DNA from 4 places in the Arthrobacter sp. R3-55 genome. Region 2 is predicted to be linked to each of the others. Evidence: riboswitches for the same ligand, from Rfam matches in the RefSeq annotation. Region 2 holds a riboswitch; each other region holds the start of a gene.
What was found. Region 2 has a riboswitch for thiamine pyrophosphate ahead of M1D51_RS02500 (ECF transporter S component). Riboswitches for the same ligand answer to the same signal wherever they lie in the genome.
Positions count from the first base shown of each region.

Region 1: it holds a riboswitch for thiamine pyrophosphate, as region 2 does, so the genes downstream of both, thiO (glycine oxidase ThiO) here and M1D51_RS02500 (ECF transporter S component) in region 2, are expected to answer to the same signal.
Region 3: it holds a riboswitch for thiamine pyrophosphate, as region 2 does, so the genes downstream of both, M1D51_RS09215 (bifunctional hydroxymethylpyrimidine kinase/phosphomethylpyrimidine kinase) here and M1D51_RS02500 (ECF transporter S component) in region 2, are expected to answer to the same signal.
Region 4: it holds a riboswitch for thiamine pyrophosphate, as region 2 does, so the genes downstream of both, thiC (phosphomethylpyrimidine synthase ThiC) here and M1D51_RS02500 (ECF transporter S component) in region 2, are expected to answer to the same signal.

Region 1 covers NZ_CP096423.1:1,540,252-1,544,489, reverse strand. Annotated here, with positions in the region: gene M1D51_RS07285 (thiazole synthase) at 1-561, opposite strand, end outside; gene thiS (sulfur carrier protein ThiS) at 565-801, opposite strand; gene thiO (glycine oxidase ThiO) at 853-2,073, opposite strand; TPP riboswitch at 2,068-2,186, opposite strand; gene thiE (thiamine phosphate synthase) at 2,214-2,894, shown strand; gene M1D51_RS07265 (ferritin-like fold-containing protein) at 2,929-3,597, opposite strand; gene M1D51_RS07260 (TM2 domain-containing protein) at 3,752-4,238, shown strand, end outside.
Region 2 covers NZ_CP096423.1:513,842-518,079, forward strand. Annotated here, with positions in the region: gene mnhG (monovalent cation/H(+) antiporter subunit G) at 1-41, shown strand, start outside; gene M1D51_RS02490 (DUF4235 domain-containing protein) at 120-380, opposite strand; gene M1D51_RS02495 (NUDIX hydrolase) at 417-1,106, opposite strand; TPP riboswitch at 1,611-1,747, shown strand; gene M1D51_RS02500 (ECF transporter S component) at 1,825-2,445, shown strand; gene M1D51_RS02505 (ABC transporter ATP-binding protein) at 2,445-3,998, shown strand; gene M1D51_RS02510 (energy-coupling factor transporter transmembrane component T family protein) at 3,995-4,238, shown strand, end outside.
Region 3 covers NZ_CP096423.1:1,967,109-1,971,346, reverse strand. Annotated here, with positions in the region: gene rplU (50S ribosomal protein L21) at 1-161, opposite strand, end outside; gene M1D51_RS09215 (bifunctional hydroxymethylpyrimidine kinase/phosphomethylpyrimidine kinase) at 530-2,056, opposite strand; TPP riboswitch at 2,047-2,145, opposite strand; gene M1D51_RS09210 (Rne/Rng family ribonuclease) at 2,282-4,238, opposite strand, start outside.
Region 4 covers NZ_CP096423.1:1,883,387-1,887,624, reverse strand. Annotated here, with positions in the region: gene M1D51_RS08790 (hypothetical protein) at 1-281, opposite strand, end outside; gene M1D51_RS08785 (VOC family protein) at 383-1,255, opposite strand; gene M1D51_RS08780 (amidohydrolase family protein) at 1,331-2,410, opposite strand; TPP riboswitch at 2,495-2,602, shown strand; gene thiC (phosphomethylpyrimidine synthase ThiC) at 2,598-4,238, shown strand, end outside.

The sequences.
Region 1 (4,238 bases), 1.0 Mb from region 2:
GGGGACTGAGGCCCGGGAGACGATGAGTTCAATGTTGTGCGGGTTCAAGATACCCAGGCCTGTTCCGATCGGCGAGCCAAGTGGCATCACCGCGGCGGCCCCCAGATTTTCCAGGCGCAAAGCCAGAACGGGGTCGTCATTGGTGTAGGCGAAGACTTTGAATCCGCGGTTGACCAGTTGCTCTGTTGCCTCAACCAGTTCCACGGCGTCGGGAAGGAGCGTGTGTTCGTCGGCGATGACTTCCAGCTTCACCCAATCAGTTTCCAAGGCTTCCCGGGCCAGTTCCGCAGTCATCACTGCGTCCTTGGCTGTGAAGCAGCCTGCGGTGTTGGGCAGCACGCGGATGCCGTGGTCCACCAGCAGCTGGAAAAGCGATCCCGTTTCCGCCGGTGAGTAGCGGCGCATGGCAACGGTGGTGAGCTCAGTCCCCGAGGCCAGGAGCGCCGCGCCCAGCCCATCCAGGCTGGGGGCTCCCCCGGTGCCCATGATCAACCGGGAGCCGAGGACGACGTCGTCGATCACCAGGGCGTCCGTGCGGACCTCTGTATTTGCTGTTGTCATGATTCAGCCTCCTTGGACTGCTGTTACCAGTTCGAGTTCGTCTCCGTCGGCGAGCGCCGTTGCAGCCCATTGGCTCCGCGGCACCACTTCGGAGTTACGGGCGACGGCGACACCCAGCTTGCCGCCGTCGGCCGCCTGTCCGCGGTGGTCCAGGACCCGGCCCGTGACGGCGGTGACCACGGTGCTGACCGATGCGTCATCGGCCACTGCGTGATCGGATCCGTTGAGTTTGATGTTCATGCTGTTTCCTTGTTCTCGAGATTAGGGCGGCGCAGGTTCATTGATGGCCCATCAATGAACCCGCGCTGCACTGAAACGGTCCGGGCGGAAAGCTGCCCACCGGTGGTCTGACGAGCCGTTAATCAGCTCACCCACGATCCGTGCCGCTGCGGGCGTCAGGAGGACTCCGTGCCGGAAGAACCCCGTGGCGATCACCAGGCCGTCAACATCCCCGGTGGGACCGGCTGCCCGCCCCAGCAACGGAGCGTTGTCCGGTGTTCCGGGGCGTGCCCGGGCTGTTGCTTCGAGCAGTTCGAGTTCGGCCACTGCGGGGACCAGTACTTGGGCGTCCCGCAGCAGCTGGTAGACGCCGCCTGCTGAGACCGCCTGGGAGGACGCTGACAATCCGTCCTCGCGCTGGGTGGCCCCGATGACCACGGTGCCGTCGTCGCGGGGCACGATGTAGACGGGCACTCCACGGACCATTCCGCGGACCGTGGAGCTGAGGAGCGGCTGAAGGTGTTTAGGAACCCGAAGCCTCAGGATGTCGCCGTACACCGGGCGCACGGGCAGGGTCAGACCGTCCGGGAGTCCGGCCAGTCCGGCCGCTCCCAGCCCGTTTGCCACCACCGTTTCCGCGGCGAGGACAGTGCCATCACCCTCGATTTCCACTCCTGCTACGCGATCTCCGTCCCACAGCAAGCTGTTTGCCTTGGCAGTTACGGCATAACCGCCCGCGGCACCGTGGACCCATGTGGAGTCACCGGCGCAGTGGGCTGCCAACCCCGACAGGAGGCATGAGGCCAGCTTCCGGGGATCCACCTGGTGGTCCGCGGGAATATCGAAGGCGCTGGAGATCTGTGGACTGAGGAGTGGCTCGCGATCGCGGGCGTCGCGCAGGGACAACGGCTCAACCTCCAGGCCGGCAGCAAGCTGTACTGCCCGAAGATCTGCCAACGCCCGGCGGTCCGCGGCGTCGGCACCCACGGCAAGCGTCGGCGTCGTGCGGTATCCGGTGTCTTGCCCTCTGCTACCCAGGTTGGCCGCAAACGCCGGCCACAACCGGGACGACTCGAGCATCAGCTCCAGGAGGTCTTCCTCCTGGTAGTGCAGTTCGCTGACGGGGGCCAGCATTCCGGCGGCCGCGAACGTGGCTCCGGTAGCCGGTGCGGGATCGATCACCACCACTGAGCGGCCCAGCCGCCGGGCTTCGTCAGCGACGCCCAAGCCGATGACGCCGCCACCAATGACGGCAACATCGGCATGCATGGTGGTGTGGCGGGAATCTGCCATTCCGGTTTCCTTCCCTACGCCGGTACTAGCCGGATCAGGTCAAGCGGTCGGCGCTGAAGCCCTCTCAGCCGGACAGTCATATAACGGACGTCGCGGCTCCCGCAGTACGTGCCCAGTTTAGAGGAACTACTCTGGTTTCCATGACCCCGACTGACGCCCTCGCCACCGCCCGCCTGTATCTATGCACTGATGCCCGGAGACGGCAAGGCGATTTTGAAGACTTCGTTGATGCCGCCTTCGAAGGCGGAGTGGACATCATCCAGCTGCGCGACAAAACCTTGGAAGCTGCCGAAGAGTTGGAGTTGCTGGCGGTCCTGCGCGGAGTTGCCGAACGTCACGGACGGCTATGGGCCGTCAATGACCGCGCCGATGTTGCCAGTGTTTCCGGGGCTCCGGTGTTCCACATCGGGCAAAAGGACTTGCCTTTGGGGGTGGCTCGAACGTTGCTGCCGCAGCCCGCCATCGGCCTGTCCACCCACTCCCCTGAGCAGGTCAATGCGGCCATCGCAGCCTCCCCGGGCGATGGAGGCCTGGACTATTTCTGCGTTGGTCCCCTCTGGGCGACACCCACCAAACCCGGCCGTGAAGCTGTGGGATTGGACTTGGTCACATATGCCGCAGAAGCCAGCAAGCGTGCGGAGGAGACCACCGACGGCGCCGTGCACCTGCCGTGGTTTGCCATCGGAGGGATTGATCTCAGCAACGTCGAGCAGGTAGTGGCTGCCGGGGCCGGCAGGATCGTGGTGGTCCGTGCCATCACCGAAGCCACGGACCCGACGACGGCAGCGAAGTCGTTGCTGGAGGCGCTGGACGCCGCCTGATACAGGCAGTTCAGGCTTAGTCCCCGCCACGCCGCTATGCGGTGAGGCCCAGTCCCGTCATCCGGCGCGAGTGCCGCTCGGCCAGCTCGCCTGTCATTCTCTTGACTGACGCACGGGCGTCACCACCGCTTTTCAGTGTCGGGCCCAACTGTGGGTGCTCCATGCCCACCCTTTGCGCCTGCGTGAGCGCTTCCCCCACCAACCGGCGCCCCCACAACGCCAAGCGTGAAGCCAGCCGCGGGTCATCGGCCAAGGCCCGCCGCAGCAGGACACGAAGCACTTCCGTTGCTTGGTCAGGTGAAGCCACCCGCTCCACGAATTGCTGTGTTGCGGGGTCAAGGAAGGTGGCTACAGCGCGGTAGAAGTCCGAGGAGACGGTGTCGATGACGTAGGCCTTCATCACGGATTCGAACCAGTCCGCGGGTTTGGTGCGTTCATGGAAGTGGTCAAAGGAGCGTTGGAAGGGCATCATGGCCTCTTCAGGATCGAGGCCCATCTCTGTGAGCCGATCACTCAACAACGCGAAGTTTCCGTAGGCTCCGACCGCAATTTTGGCCAGCACCGATCTGTCGTGGAGGGTTGGAGCGAATCGGGAGTCGGATGAAAGCCGGCCGAAAGCGGACAATTCTCCGTAAGCCATGGCGCCCAGCAGTTCAGGCGCGAGTTGTCCCGCAGAATCTGCGACGTCCCGGGAAGTGCCCATGGTCCAAGAGTATCCCTGGCTATCCACAAGCCTCCCTGATGGTTTGCCGGCAGAGACGGGGGTGCTACTAGGCTTACTGGAAGTGAGTTGACCGTCCGGCCTGCCTGCGGGCCATGTGTCCTCCTCCTCGCACCCATTCCCTGAAGGATGATTCATGAGTAACCCCAGCTACCCGCCCATGCCCGACAACGGGAACGGAACTCCCCCAGTACCGCCTGCATCAGGTGCCTACGGCAACCAGGGCCAGTATCAGGGCGGACCGCCGTCCCCGTATCAGCCAGGGATCTCTTCCAGCCCTTACGGTGCACCCGGCACGGGCACCCCCGCCAAGTCCTTCATGGTCACCTGGCTCCTGTCCTTGCTTCTGGGTGGCCTCGGTGTCGACCGCTTCTACTTGGGCAAGATCGGCACCGGCATTGCCAAGCTGCTCACGGCGGGCGGGCTCGGCATCTGGTCCATCGTGGACCTCATCATCACGCTGACCGGCAATGCGCGGGACAAGGAAGGCCGCCCGCTGCAGGGCTATCCGGAAAATAAGAAGAAGGCGTGGATCATCACGCTCGTTGTCTGGCTCGTCGGCCTGATTCTTGGAATCGTGTCCACCGTGTTGTCCCTGACTTTGATGGCCGCTGCGGTCCAAG
Region 2 (4,238 bases):
TGCAGCGGGCAGCTGCGGGGCAAGAGCCCACGGAACGTTAGAACGACGCGGGGTCACCTCCGGCCCTGAATCCCCTGAGGGATGGGCAGGAAGTGACCCCGCGTTGCTTCTGTTGGTGCCTAGACGATGTCGTGGGTCTTGGCGAAGCGTGCAATGGCGCGCTGAGTGCCCCTGCTCGCCAGGACTTGGATGAGCGTGCTGACGAAGGCCGAGATCAGGGCGAAAGTCAGTGCGGAACGCAAGCTCGTCTCCATGTCGTCATTGCCCAGGGGCGGCTTGTTGCCAGTGGCCTTTTCCCACCCTTTGTTGACGAGTTTTGTACCGACGAAGCCTGCTCCGAGGCTCACTCCGGTGCCCAGCAGCTTGAAGAAGAGGTTCATGCCCCCAGCCTAGCTGGCCGTGGGCCCACCCAAGCGCTAGCGGCGGCTTTCCCGCTCCTTCAGAAACGCAGCCAGCGAACCCGCCGGTGCCAGTACCGGAACGACCGCGTGTTCTGCGGACCACACAGCCTCAACGGTTTCAAACTCCGCAATTTCTTTGAGCAGGTAATACGTGGGCGGCATGAGCTTCAGGGTCCCGGCTGCTTCGGATTCCAGGATCTGATCCACGGGCATCCACAACGACTGCCACGCCTCCGTGGTTTGATGCCGGGGGGTAGCTTCCGGGGCCGGTTTGGCAACATAAAAATAGGTGTCAAAGCGCTTCGGCATGTCCGTGGGCGTGATCCAGTTGGCCCAAGGGCGGAGATCCGTGGCGCTGATGCTCAGCCCGGACTCCTCTTGGACTTCACGGATTGCGGCACTGAGGACCGTGCCGGCACGGGTGGGCGCCTGTGAATGGTCGGTGCCGATTGAGCTTGAATGCCAGGCGGCGGCGTGGCGTTCAAGCAGGTCCGCTGGGTAGTCCCAGCCTGACTCGTCCGCAGCATCCACCCGGCCTCCCGGGAAGACCACCATTCCGGCCGCGAAATCCATGGTGCTCACCCTGTGCTGGACGAACGCTTGGAGACCACCGGGTGCATCGCGGAGCAGGATGACGCTGGCAGCGAGCCGGGGTTCGGATACATCAGTGGGAAGGGGGAGGTCGTGCTGGGGAAGGTCAGTCATGGAGGTGCCCCTTTTGCCGCGGTGGATTCTGCTGGTTCATTCTCTCAGGTCGGGTTGTGGGGTCTGGTGTGCGTGCTAGTTCCCGGGGGTGGGGCGCAGAGCGGGCCTCGCAACGTAGGGGGTGTTGTTGTGGGGCCTGGTGTGCGTGCTAATTCCCGGGGGTGGGGCGCAGAGCGGGCCTCGCAACGTGGGTGGGTGTTGTTGTGGGGCCTGGTGTGCGTGCTAAATCCCGGGAGTGGGGCGCAGAGCGGGCCTCGCAACGTAGGGGGGGTTGTTGTGGGGCCTGGTGTGCGTGTGAGATCCCGGGGGTGGGGCGCAGAGCGGGCCTCGCAACGTGGGTGGGTTTTGTTGTGGGGCCTGGTGTGCGTGTGAGATCCCGGGGGTGGGGCGCAGAGCGGGCCTCGCAACGGGCACGGGCAGAGCCGATTGTGACCGCATTCCGGCAGGGGGCCAGCGCCGGCAACACGCCCAGGTGTAAACTGAACCAGCCCATCAGGGCAGATTTGATAACGACAGGGGAGCGCCGCCGTCGTTCCTTGCAGAGATGCAGGTGACGCGAGGGCGCTGAGAGTGCGGACAGCCGCAGACCCTCGAACCTGATCCGGTTAGTACCGGCGCAAGGGAGTCGAGCTTCTCAGAGTGTCCGGAAACGGGCGGCGCAAGCCGATCCCGGGATCCGGGGAGCACTTTCCCCTCCTGTAACCTCAGGAGGCAGAAAATGACCACGGTAAACGTGAAGAAGACCAGTTATAACTGGCGTGTTGTAGACATTGTTGTGGCGGCCTTGATCGCCATTGCCGGCGGCGTGATCTTCTGGGCCTGGTCCCAGGGCGCTGCTCTGGTGTCCATCCCCATGAACGCGACATATCCGCCCCTGACAGGCTTGATCGCCGGTGGTTGGATGATCCCCGCAGTGCTGGGCATGCTCATTATCCGCAAGCCAGGGGCAGCGCTCTTCTGTGAAGCTGTTGCGGCTACAGGGGAGCTCATCATGGGTTCGCAGTACGGCACCACGGTACTCATCTCCGGCGTTCTGCAGGGTCTGGGTGCCGAGCTCATCTTTGCCGCTTTCCGGTACAAGAAGTTCAACCTGCCGGCTGCCCTCCTTGCCGGCGCCGGTGCGGGCCTCTTTTGCGGTCTCAACGACTCCTTCCTGCCTTGGGGCTGGAACATTGCCTACGAGGCCGTCGACAAACTGGCCTACATCACCTTCACCACGATTTCCGGTGCAATAATCGCCGGCGCACTGTCCTGGATCGCCACCCGCGGCCTGGCAAAGACCGGCGTGCTGAGCTCCTTCGCATCGCGCAAGGCCGCTTCGGAGCCAGTCTTCAGCTGATGTCCGCCACGCAAAGCGGCACGGTGAGGCCTGCCGCCATCTCAGCTGAGGGCTGGGGTTGGCGGCATGCCGGCCGGGCCCAAGCCGCCGTTCAAAGCCTCGATCTCCGGATTGAACCGGGAGAGCGCGTGCTGTTGCTGGGGCCTTCGGGTGCCGGCAAGTCCACGCTCCTGCATGCCCTTGCCGGCGTGCTGAGCGATGAGGAAGACGACTCTGACGAGACCGGCTCCCTGCTGATCGACGGTGTTGCGCCCCGCGAGCAACGTGGGCGCGCAGGGCTGATGCAGCAGGACCCCGAGACGCAAGTGGTGCTGTCCCGGGTGGGTGACGACGTCGCTTTCGGCGCGGAAAACCTTGCCGTTCCGCGCGAGGAGATTTGGTCCCGCGTCCATGAAGCGCTCGACGACGTCGGGTTGCGCACCGCTGCCGGCGGCGGTTTGCCACTGGATCACCCGACGGCGGCACTGTCCGGAGGCCAAAAGCAGCGCCTTGCGCTTGCCGGTATTTTGGCGATGCGCCCCGGCCTGATCCTCTTGGACGAGCCGACGGCCAACCTGGATCCGGCCGGAGTGCTGGAAGTCCGTGATGCTGTTCGGCGCTGCCTGGATAAGACCGGTGCCACCTTGGTGGTTGTGGAACACCGGGTGTCCGTATGGAAGGACCTGGTGGACCGGATTGTGGTCCTGGCGCCTGGGTCAACCGCCGGCGTCCTCTTGGACGGCCCACCGGACCAGGTCCTGTCCGAAGCCCGCACCATGCTGATGTCGGCCGGTGTCTGGGTGCCGGGGTACGTTCCTGCAACCAGGGGCCGCCTGAACCAGCCCGACACCGCGCAGCTTCTCCTGGCAACCCAGGATCTGGCCGTGTCCCGGGAAAAACCGCGGCGCAAGGGCTTCAAAACCATACCGCCCGTCCCCGCGCAATCCGGGATCAGTGCACAGGTCAGGGCAGGCCAAGCCCTGACGGTCACAGGACCGAACGGTGCCGGCAAGTCCACTTTTGCGCTCACATTGGCCGGTCTTTTGGCGCCGGTGGACGGTACGGTGAGTGCCGCCGTCGAGCTTTCCGAGGGTGCGGGTATTGACCCGTTCAAGTGGAAAGCGGAGCAGCTGATCTCCCGTATCGGCACGGTGTTCCAGGAACCGGAGCACCAGTTTGTCACAGGCAACGTGCTGGACGAATTGATGTTTGGTCCCAGGCATTTGGGCCACGGTGAGGAACGCGTGGACGAGCTCCTGGAGCGGCTGCGACTCACACACCTGGTGGATGCCAACCCCTACACGCTCTCCGGGGGCGAGAAGCGGCGGCTTTCGGTGGCCACGGTCCTGGCTGCGCACCCCAAGGTCCTGGTGCTCGATGAGCCAACGTTCGGCCAGGACGCCAATACCTGGGCCGAGCTGGCGTCCTTTCTTTCGGAGCTGTTGGATGCCGGTACGGCGGTGGTGTCCGTGACCCACGACCAGGAATTCAGTGCAGTACTCGGAGGCACGGAACTGCGGCTCGGCCCGATCTCCCAAGGTGAGGCCACGCATCAGGAAGCGGGTGCGGCGTGAGGGACGCTTTGAACATTCGCGGAAACCACGCCCTGCTGACCCGCGCCAACCCCTTGGCCAAGTTCGTGTCGGTCTTCCTGATTTCCCTGGTGCTGGCCTTGTCCATCGACTGGGTATCGGCGTCAACAGCACTCCTTGCGGAACTGGCGCTCTTCCCGCTGGCCGGCCTCACTGTACGCCTTTTGTGGCAGCGGGCCTGGCCTTTGATCATGGCGGCAGCGATTGGCGGCTGGAGCACGG
Region 3 (4,238 bases), 1.5 Mb from region 2:
AGTTCCGCAGCTGCGGAGGTGACCTTCTCGCCGTCAACCAGGAGCAAGGCGGGCAGCTCAAGCGTGCTGCCGGCTCCACCGGGGACGCGGTTAAGCGTTACGTAGTCTCCAACGGAAACTTTTTCTTGGCGGCCGCCTGCGCGGACAATCGCGTACACCACTTGGGTACTCACTTCTCTCGACGTTTATAACTAAATTTGCGTGCGGAACCTGAACCGGAATCGGGCTTGGTTCGCGCTGTGCCTCAACGCCGTGGACTTCTGATCGAAGTCCGCGAGTCATCCCATGAACAATTCCAAGGGGCATAACCCAAGTGTTGGCGTAAGCACCGAAGATCAAGATTACGCTAGTTTGACCTTCAGCTGCAAATGAGGCCGGGTCCGGAGGCTACCACGTGACTTGCATCACCCGTTGTAACGGACTCTCCCGGCACCGTGCCCATACAGCCTACAGGGTTTGGGCCCAATTAACGCGATTTTGCCCGCGACGCGCTGTGACAGCGCTGATATCCGGCAATCAGTGCCCCTCGTCAGGACAGTCCGGCGAAGAGCCTTGGAGCATCGAAGAACGCAGTTTCGTACCGGCAGGACCACGTAAAAGCCTCCACCATGGCTGCCCGCTCTGCCTCCGAAGCTGCCGCGGCAGCGCCATCCGTGAAATTGATCGCATTCCTTGTGGCAGCGGCAAAGTCTTCGTCAGCGTAGGTCCTGAGCCAGTCGGCGTAGGGGTGCCCTGCCGGGGCCCCTGCCTCCAGGAACGCCCCATGAAGCTGTTGGCCGACCTCCGCGTACAGCCAGTAGCACGGCAGGATGGCCGCGAGCAGCACGGCGTAACTGCCGGTGGCAGAGGACGCCAGCAAATGGTCCACATAGGACTTCGTGACCGGTCCGGTCACCGATGACGCCTCCCGGGTGCTGAGCCAGTTCCTGTGCAGTTCGGACTCTACTTCGAGGCACTGCTGCGACGCTTTGGCCCAGAACAGCTGCTCCTTCTCGGTAGGAGCAAGGGCTCCAGCACGCGCCAGGACCCTGGAGTATCCATTGAGGTAGATGGCGTCCTGGGCTAAGTAGTAATTAAATGCTTCTTCGGGGAGGTCTCCCGTTTTCAGGCCGTCGATGAAGCTGAGCTTGTAGATTGCCTCGAGCTCCGGCGTGGCCTCTTTCCAGAGCGCAGCAGCGAAATCCCCCGGCCTGAGCACCTTTTGGTGGTGGAAGTGGTGAACCGGCCCGCTTCCGCGGCCGACGTCCAGACTGTCCGAATGCAGCAAGGCCCTGAGCAGCCACGGCTTGACCTCACGCAAGGAAGACTCCCAATCGCCGGTGCGCGCCTGGACAGTAGCCAGGGCCGAGGACAACGAACACCCTGTTCCGTGGCTGTTCTTCGTCTCCACGCGGGGTCCAAAGACCTCAATAACGTCCTGACGCAGGAGTCCACTGGTGTTGACCAATGCATCCGGGCATTCTGCCCCCGCCAAGTGCCCGCCCTTGACCAGGACCGTATTGCCGCACTCAGCAGCGAGGCGTTTGCCCTGGTTCAGGGCCGAAGCCCAGTCAACTGCCTCGGGCTCCCCCAACAGCATGGCGAGTTCGGGCAGGTTGGGGGTGATCAGGTCGGCCAAGGGAAGGAGGGCACGCAGTGCCGTCTCGGCGGAGGCGCGCAGGAGTCGGTCGCCACTGGTGGCCACCATCACCGGGTCCAGGACCACGACGGCGGGACGAACCTCCTCGAGCCAGCTGCGGACCTCGTCAATAACCGCTGCATCGCCGAGCATCCCGATCTTGACGGCATCGATGGCGATGTCCGTACTGATGGCTTCCAATTGCCTGCGCAGGAAATCCACCGGGGGAACATGGACAGCACTGACGCCCAGGGTGTTCTGGGCGGTCAGTGCGGTGATGGCCGCCATGCCGTAGCCGCCGTGGGCAGCGATACTTTTCAGGTCAGCCTGGATACCGGCACCACCGGAGGGGTCGGAGCCCGCGATGCTCAGTACACGGGGCGTCTCCGGTCCGGAAACAGCCAGCGGATACACAGGAGGATACGACGATACCGTCATGGGGACATCCCTTCGCCGGTGCTAACCGGACAGGTTCAACGGGTCTGGATCTCAGCCTGGCCCAATGCCCGGCACCCCGTGTCAGTCCACCAGCGTAGCCGGGCAGCAGCCTGGCCCGGCAACTGCGCCACGCTGAAGACCGGATATGACCGTTGAGAGCGCACAGCAAAGGGCCCCGCAATACCCGCCTGTGACGGTTACTGCAGGGCCCTTGCGGATCAGGTGCTAGAGCTCCGAAGCTGGTACGCCGACGCCCAGGATGATGGGCTCCGCGGACGGAGCCTTCTTGGCCGGCTCGGAAGGTGCTTTGGCCTCGTGTGCCGTTCCACTCGCTGCCGAAGCAGTGACCTCGTGGTGTTCAACGCTGGTTTCATTGGCCGCACCCTGGGCCCGGCTCGCACTGCGGTTACGACGTCCTCGGCGGGACTTTGAGGCCGCAGCAGCTTCCGGATCCACTTCGGCAGGCTTCGACGCGCCGGTTTGCGGAGCTTCGGCCGCCTTGGGAGCGAGGACCTCTTCGGGGTTCCCGGCAGGAGCCGCACCGAGGTGGGAAAAGGCTTCGGCCAGAAGGTCCAGGCTCATCACCGGTTTGGCTGCCGGTGGTTCCTCATGGTGTTCCCCGAACGGCAACGCAACCTCTTCGCCACCAAAACGCAGGACCGGCGTCGACCGTGAATCCCGGCCGGCGTCCTGGTCTGCTTCGCGGGCGCCCTGCCCGCCGGACTCGCTCCGGGCTGCAGAATCACCCGGTGCCTGGTGCTGACCGGCCTCCCGTGCCTGCTCTTCGGCGCGGTGAACTTCGTCGTCATGCAGGTGGGCGGCATGGGCGGCAGCGGCAATCGTAGCCAGTGCAGCCCGGGTTGCCTCAGCCTTGGCCTGCCGGGCCGGATCCTGCGGTTCGGTGGAGGCAGGAGGCGCGGCCGGTGCGGTGTGGACCGGAGCCGGGGCTTCCGCGATGGCCTGTCCCCCGCCCTTTCCACGGCGGCGCTTGCGCTCAGTCCGGGCTGTGGGCTGCTGCGTTTCAGTATGGGGACGGTGGTGCTCAGCGGCCACGACGTTGGCCCGGCGGTGCTCCACGGGTTCGTCGTGGGTCACCACGCCGCGGCCGGCGCAGTGCTCGCACTGCTCCCCGAAGACCTCCAGGAGGCCGGTACCCATGCGCTTACGGGTCATCTGAACCAGGCCCAAGGAGGTCACTTCGGCCACCTGGTGCTTGGTACGGTCACGACCCAGGCACTCAACCATGCGGCGGAGGACGAGGTCGCGGTTGGATTCAAGGACCATGTCAATGAAGTCGATGACAATGATGCCGCCGATGTCACGCAGGCGGAGCTGGCGAACAACTTCCTCGGCAGCTTCAAGGTTGTTCTTGGTGACGGTTTCCTCGAGGTTTCCGCCGCTGCCGGTGAATTTGCCGGTGTTGACGTCCACCACGGTCATGGCTTCTGTGCGGTCAATGACCAGCGAACCGCCGGACGGGAGGAACACCTTGCGTTCCAGCGCCTTGTGGATCTGCTCGTCAATGCGCCAGGCAGCGAAGATGTCCTGGTCCTTGGTCCACTTCTCGAGCCGGCCCACCAGGTCAGGGGCAACGTACGTTACGTAGGCCTCGATGGTGTCCCAGGCGTCATCGCCGGAAACGATCAGTTTGGAGAAGTCCTCATTGAAGACGTCACGGACCACCTTGATGGTCAGGTCCGGTTCGCCGTAGAGAAGTTCAGGAGCCAGGACCTTGGTGGAAGACGCTTGCCCTTCGATGCCTTCCCACTGTGCACGCAGACGGTTGATGTCATGGGTCAGTTCTTCTTCGGATGCACCCTCGGCAGCAGTGCGGACAATGACACCGGCGTTTTCGGGCAAGCGGTCCTTCAGGATGCGCTTGAGACGGTTGCGTTCGACGTCGGGAAGCTTGCGGGAGATGCCGGTCATGGAACCACCGGGAACGTACACCAGGTACCGGCCGGGGAGGGAGATCTGGCTGGTGAGGCGGGCACCCTTGTGGCCCACGGGATCCTTGGTGACCTGGACCAGCACAGAGTCGCCGGACTTCAAGGCGTTCTCGATCCGGCGCGGCTGGCCTTCGAGGTTGACGGCATCCCAGTTGACTTCACCGGCGTACAAGACGGCGTTGCGGCCGCGTCCGATGTCCACAAAGGCAGCTTCCATGGACGGCAGGACATTC
Region 4 (4,238 bases), 1.4 Mb from region 2:
TCACCTTCGCTCTCATAGGTCAGCAGTTCGGCCAGCGCACGCACCATGGCCTCGGGGACTCCGAGGAGCGCGTCACTGGTCACATCAACCAGGGCAAGTTCATAATCAGCACCCGCTGCGTGGACCGCTTGGCCCGCGAGGTCGCCCAACTGCTCCACTTCGAAGTCAGTGATGCCGTCAATCCTGACGGCGGGGCCGGCGACGTCGGCGCCCTTGTCCAGGGCAGCTGCCCTCTTGAGTGCTTCATCGTGGGTGGCAACAAAAATTTCGGCAAAGCCCATGGAAAGTACTCTCATTCCTTCGTGCTGACGGGGCGGCGGCACACAACCCGAATGGTTCCGTGCCGTCACTGCCCAGCCTAGTGCAGCAGATGCGACGCGGCTTAGCGAACTGCGACCCGCAACTTGTTCCGCCACGGATCCTCAAAGTGAAGCTCGGCACCGGTGTGATGATTCTCCACGCCTGCAACCTTCAAACGATCCGCCAGGGCGGCTACGTCCTCGGCACCAGGGACTTCAATGAGCACTTCCCCCAGACCCAGAGTGTCCTTCCGGGGGCCGGCACCACGGCTGTTCCAGACATTCATGGCCATGTGGTGGTGATAGCCGCCGGCGGAAACGAACAGCGCCTGACCATGCCAGCCCGCGGTCCGCTCAAAACCAAGGGTTTCCACATAGAAGCGCTGGGCAGTTGCGACGTCACCTACCTGCAAGTGGACGTGTCCGATTCCCGCCGCCGCCTGGTGTTGGCCGGTCACCGCAGCTTCGTTGAGGTGCTGTTGGAGGAATCGCTGCGGCGGCAGGGCCACATTGTCCATCACCACGCTCTTGCCGTCCCACTGCCACAGTTCCCGCGGCTTGTCATAGTAGAGCTCAATGCCATTGCCCTCGGGGTCTGTGAAGTAGAACGCTTCGCTGACCAGGTGGTCGGCGCTGCCCGCAAAGGCGCGGGGCTCGTATTCGGCGGCGGTAGCGATCGTCGCGGCCAGGGACGGCTGGTCTTCGAACAGGATGGCCGTATGGAACAGACCCGCCTCCCCGCGGCCTGGAATCCGGAGGCCGGACGCCGGAGCGAGATGCACCACCGGCTTCCCGACGCGCCCAAGATACAAACCGCCGTCCTGCTCGGCCACGATTTCCAGGCCAAGGGCCCGCTGATAATAGTCACTCATGACCTTCATGTCGCCAACCTTGAGCATTACCGTGCCCATGGTGAGTTCAGCCGGCAGAAGATCCTGGCTCAATGGTGTGGTCATGCGAAGCTCCTGTTTCCGCGGTGCCGCCTATCGACACCTTCTACAGACTAAATTACTTGAAGCTTCAATTTATTCCTAACGAACCAGTGAACCACGAAGAACAATGTGTTGGAGGCGGGAAACACTCTCCAGCCGGAGCCGCGGATCCTCGGAACACAGCACGACGTCGGCGCTCGCCCCTTCGCTGATCCCTTCGGCTCCCAGCCACTCACGGGCGCCCCAGGTTGCGGCGTCCAGGACCGCCGCCGGCGGCAGGCCGGCGTCGTGCAGTTCTTTCATCTCATCGGCGATCCTGCCGTGCCTGATCACACTGCCGGCATCCGTGCCCGTGTAGATTGACACGCCCGCCTCAAAGGCCTCCAGCACACGCTCGCGCCGCCGCTCCCACAGACGCATCATATGGTCCGCGTAGTCGGGAAACTTCGGAGCAGCCTGGGCGGCAATATCGGGGAAGGTGGCGATATTGACCAGCGTGGGAACGATCGGCACGGACTGCTCCACCAAGCGGGGAATGTGCCGCGGCAGCAGGCCCGTTGCATGTTCAATGCAATCAATATCGGCATCTAGCATGTGGTCGATGGTGTCCTCGGCAAAGCAGTGCGCGGTTACCCTGGCGCCCTCATCGTGGGCGGCGGAGATGGCGTCCTTCACGATGTCGGCCGGGAACGAGGCGGCGAGATCGCCGTGGCCCCGGTCAATCCAGTCCCCCACCAACTTCACCCACCCGTCACCGTCCCGGGCTTCCTTCCGAACCGTCTCGACGAGATCGCCGGGTTCGATTTCGTGGCCCAACCCACGGATATACCGCCGGCTCCGGGCAATGTGCCGGCCCGCCCGGATCAGCCGGGGCAAGTCTGTACGCTGCTGGACCCATCTGGTGTCGCTGGGAGACCCGGCGTCGCGGATCAACAGCGTACCGGCGTCGAGGTCGGCCCGGGCCTGGGCAAAGGTGGCCTGCTCGCCAACGGCGCCGCCCACTCCCAGACCAATGTGGCAGTGAGCGTCAACAAAACCCGGGAGGACCCAGCCATCCAGTACACGGTCCGGCGCCTTCGCGGGACGGACAAAGGTCAGGATGCCGTCCACGGACCACATCCCGTGGCGTTCCTCGCTGCTCGAGACGAGCACGGGTCCGGAAAATTCGATGGTGGCCATGGAAAAAGCCTAGTCTGCCGCAGTGCCTTGAAGGTTGGTGCACGCATGTGACTGGGTGCCTGTTGGCAGCTGTGGTAGCTTCGTCTACGACCACACGGGTGCCCTTGCAGGGGCTGAGATCGGACTGAAGCAGTCTGCGACCGTTGAACCTGTCCGGGTAATGCCGGCGAAGGAAGTGAGTAATCCTTTGAGCACCACCAAAACACAGCACAGCCCTGCCCAAAATGCGGTTGGATCCGCGACCCAGGCCATGAAGTCCCATTCCTTGGCCTACCGCGAGGATAAGGAGAACGGAATCCGGGTTCCCTTCACGGAGATCGCGCTGGAACCTTCCCCGAACGGCAAAGCCAACCACCCGTTCCAGGTGTACCGCACGGCAGGTCCCGGCAGTGACCCCATCATGGGATTGGAACCATTCCGCGCTGCCTGGATCGAGGACCGCGCAGACACCGAGGCCTACTCCGGGCGGCAACGAAACCTGCTCGATGACGGAAGGTCCGCGGTTAGGCGCGGGGAAGCATCAGCGGAATGGAAGGGCGCGAAACCAGTGCCTCGACGCGCCGTCGAAGGTAGGACCGTCACGCAGATGCACTATGCCAGGCAGGGGATGGTGACTCCTGAGATGCAGTTCGTCGCACTGCGGGAAAACTGTGATGTTGAGCTGGTCAGAAGCGAAGTAGCCGCGGGGCGGGCCATCATTCCCAACAACATCAACCACCCCGAGTCAGAACCGATGATCATCGGCAAAGCCTTCCTGGTGAAGATCAATGCCAACATCGGTAACTCGGCAGTTACCAGCTCCATCGCAGAAGAAGTGGACAAGCTGCAGTGGGCTACACAATGGGGTGCCGATACCGTCATGGACCTTTCCACCGGTGATGACATCCACACCACGCGGGAGTGGCTGATCCGCAACTCCCCTGTCCCGATCGGGACCGTCCCCATCTACCAGGCCCTGGAAAAGGTTAACGGCGAAGCCAACAAGCTGACATGGGAGATCTTCCGGGACACCGTGATGGAGCAATGCGAGCAAGGCGTGGACTACATGACCATCCACGCCGGCGTGCTGCTGCGCTATGTGCCCCTGACGGCCAACCGGGTGACCGGAATCGTCTCCCGCGGCGGGTCGATCATGGCCGGCTGGTGCCTGGCGCACCACCAGGAAAACTTCCTGTACACCCACTTTGACGAGCTCTGCGAAATTTTCGCCCGCTACGACGTCGCCTTCTCCCTGGGCGACGGCCTGCGACCGGGTGCGATCGCCGACGCCAACGATGCCGCCCAGTTTGCCGAATTGGACACCCTGGCCGAGCTGACGCAGCGGGCGTGGGAGTTCGATGTCCAGGTCATGGTGGAAGGACCGGGCCATGTGCCGTTCCACCTGGTCAGGGAGAACGTGGAACGGCAGCAGGAACTTTGCAAGGGAGCTCCGTTCTACACCTTGGGACCTTTGGTCACCGATGTAGCCCCTGGCTATGACCACATCACCTCAGCCATCGGTGCCACCGAGATCGCCAGATACGGGACTGCCATGCTCTGTTATGTGACGCCCAAGGAACATTTGGGCCTTCCAAACAAGGATGACGTGAAAACGGGCGTCATCACCTACAAGATCGCAGCACATGCCGCCGACCTCGCCAAGGGCCATCCCGGGGCCCATGAACGCGACGATGCGCTGTCCAAGGCCAGGTTCGAGTTCCGTTGGCGCGACCAGTTCGCCCTCTCGCTGGATCCGGAGACGGCGGAAGCATTCCACGACGAAACGTTGCCGGCAGAACCTGCCAAGACCGCTCATTTCTGCTCCATGTGCGGCCCCAAGTTCTGTTCG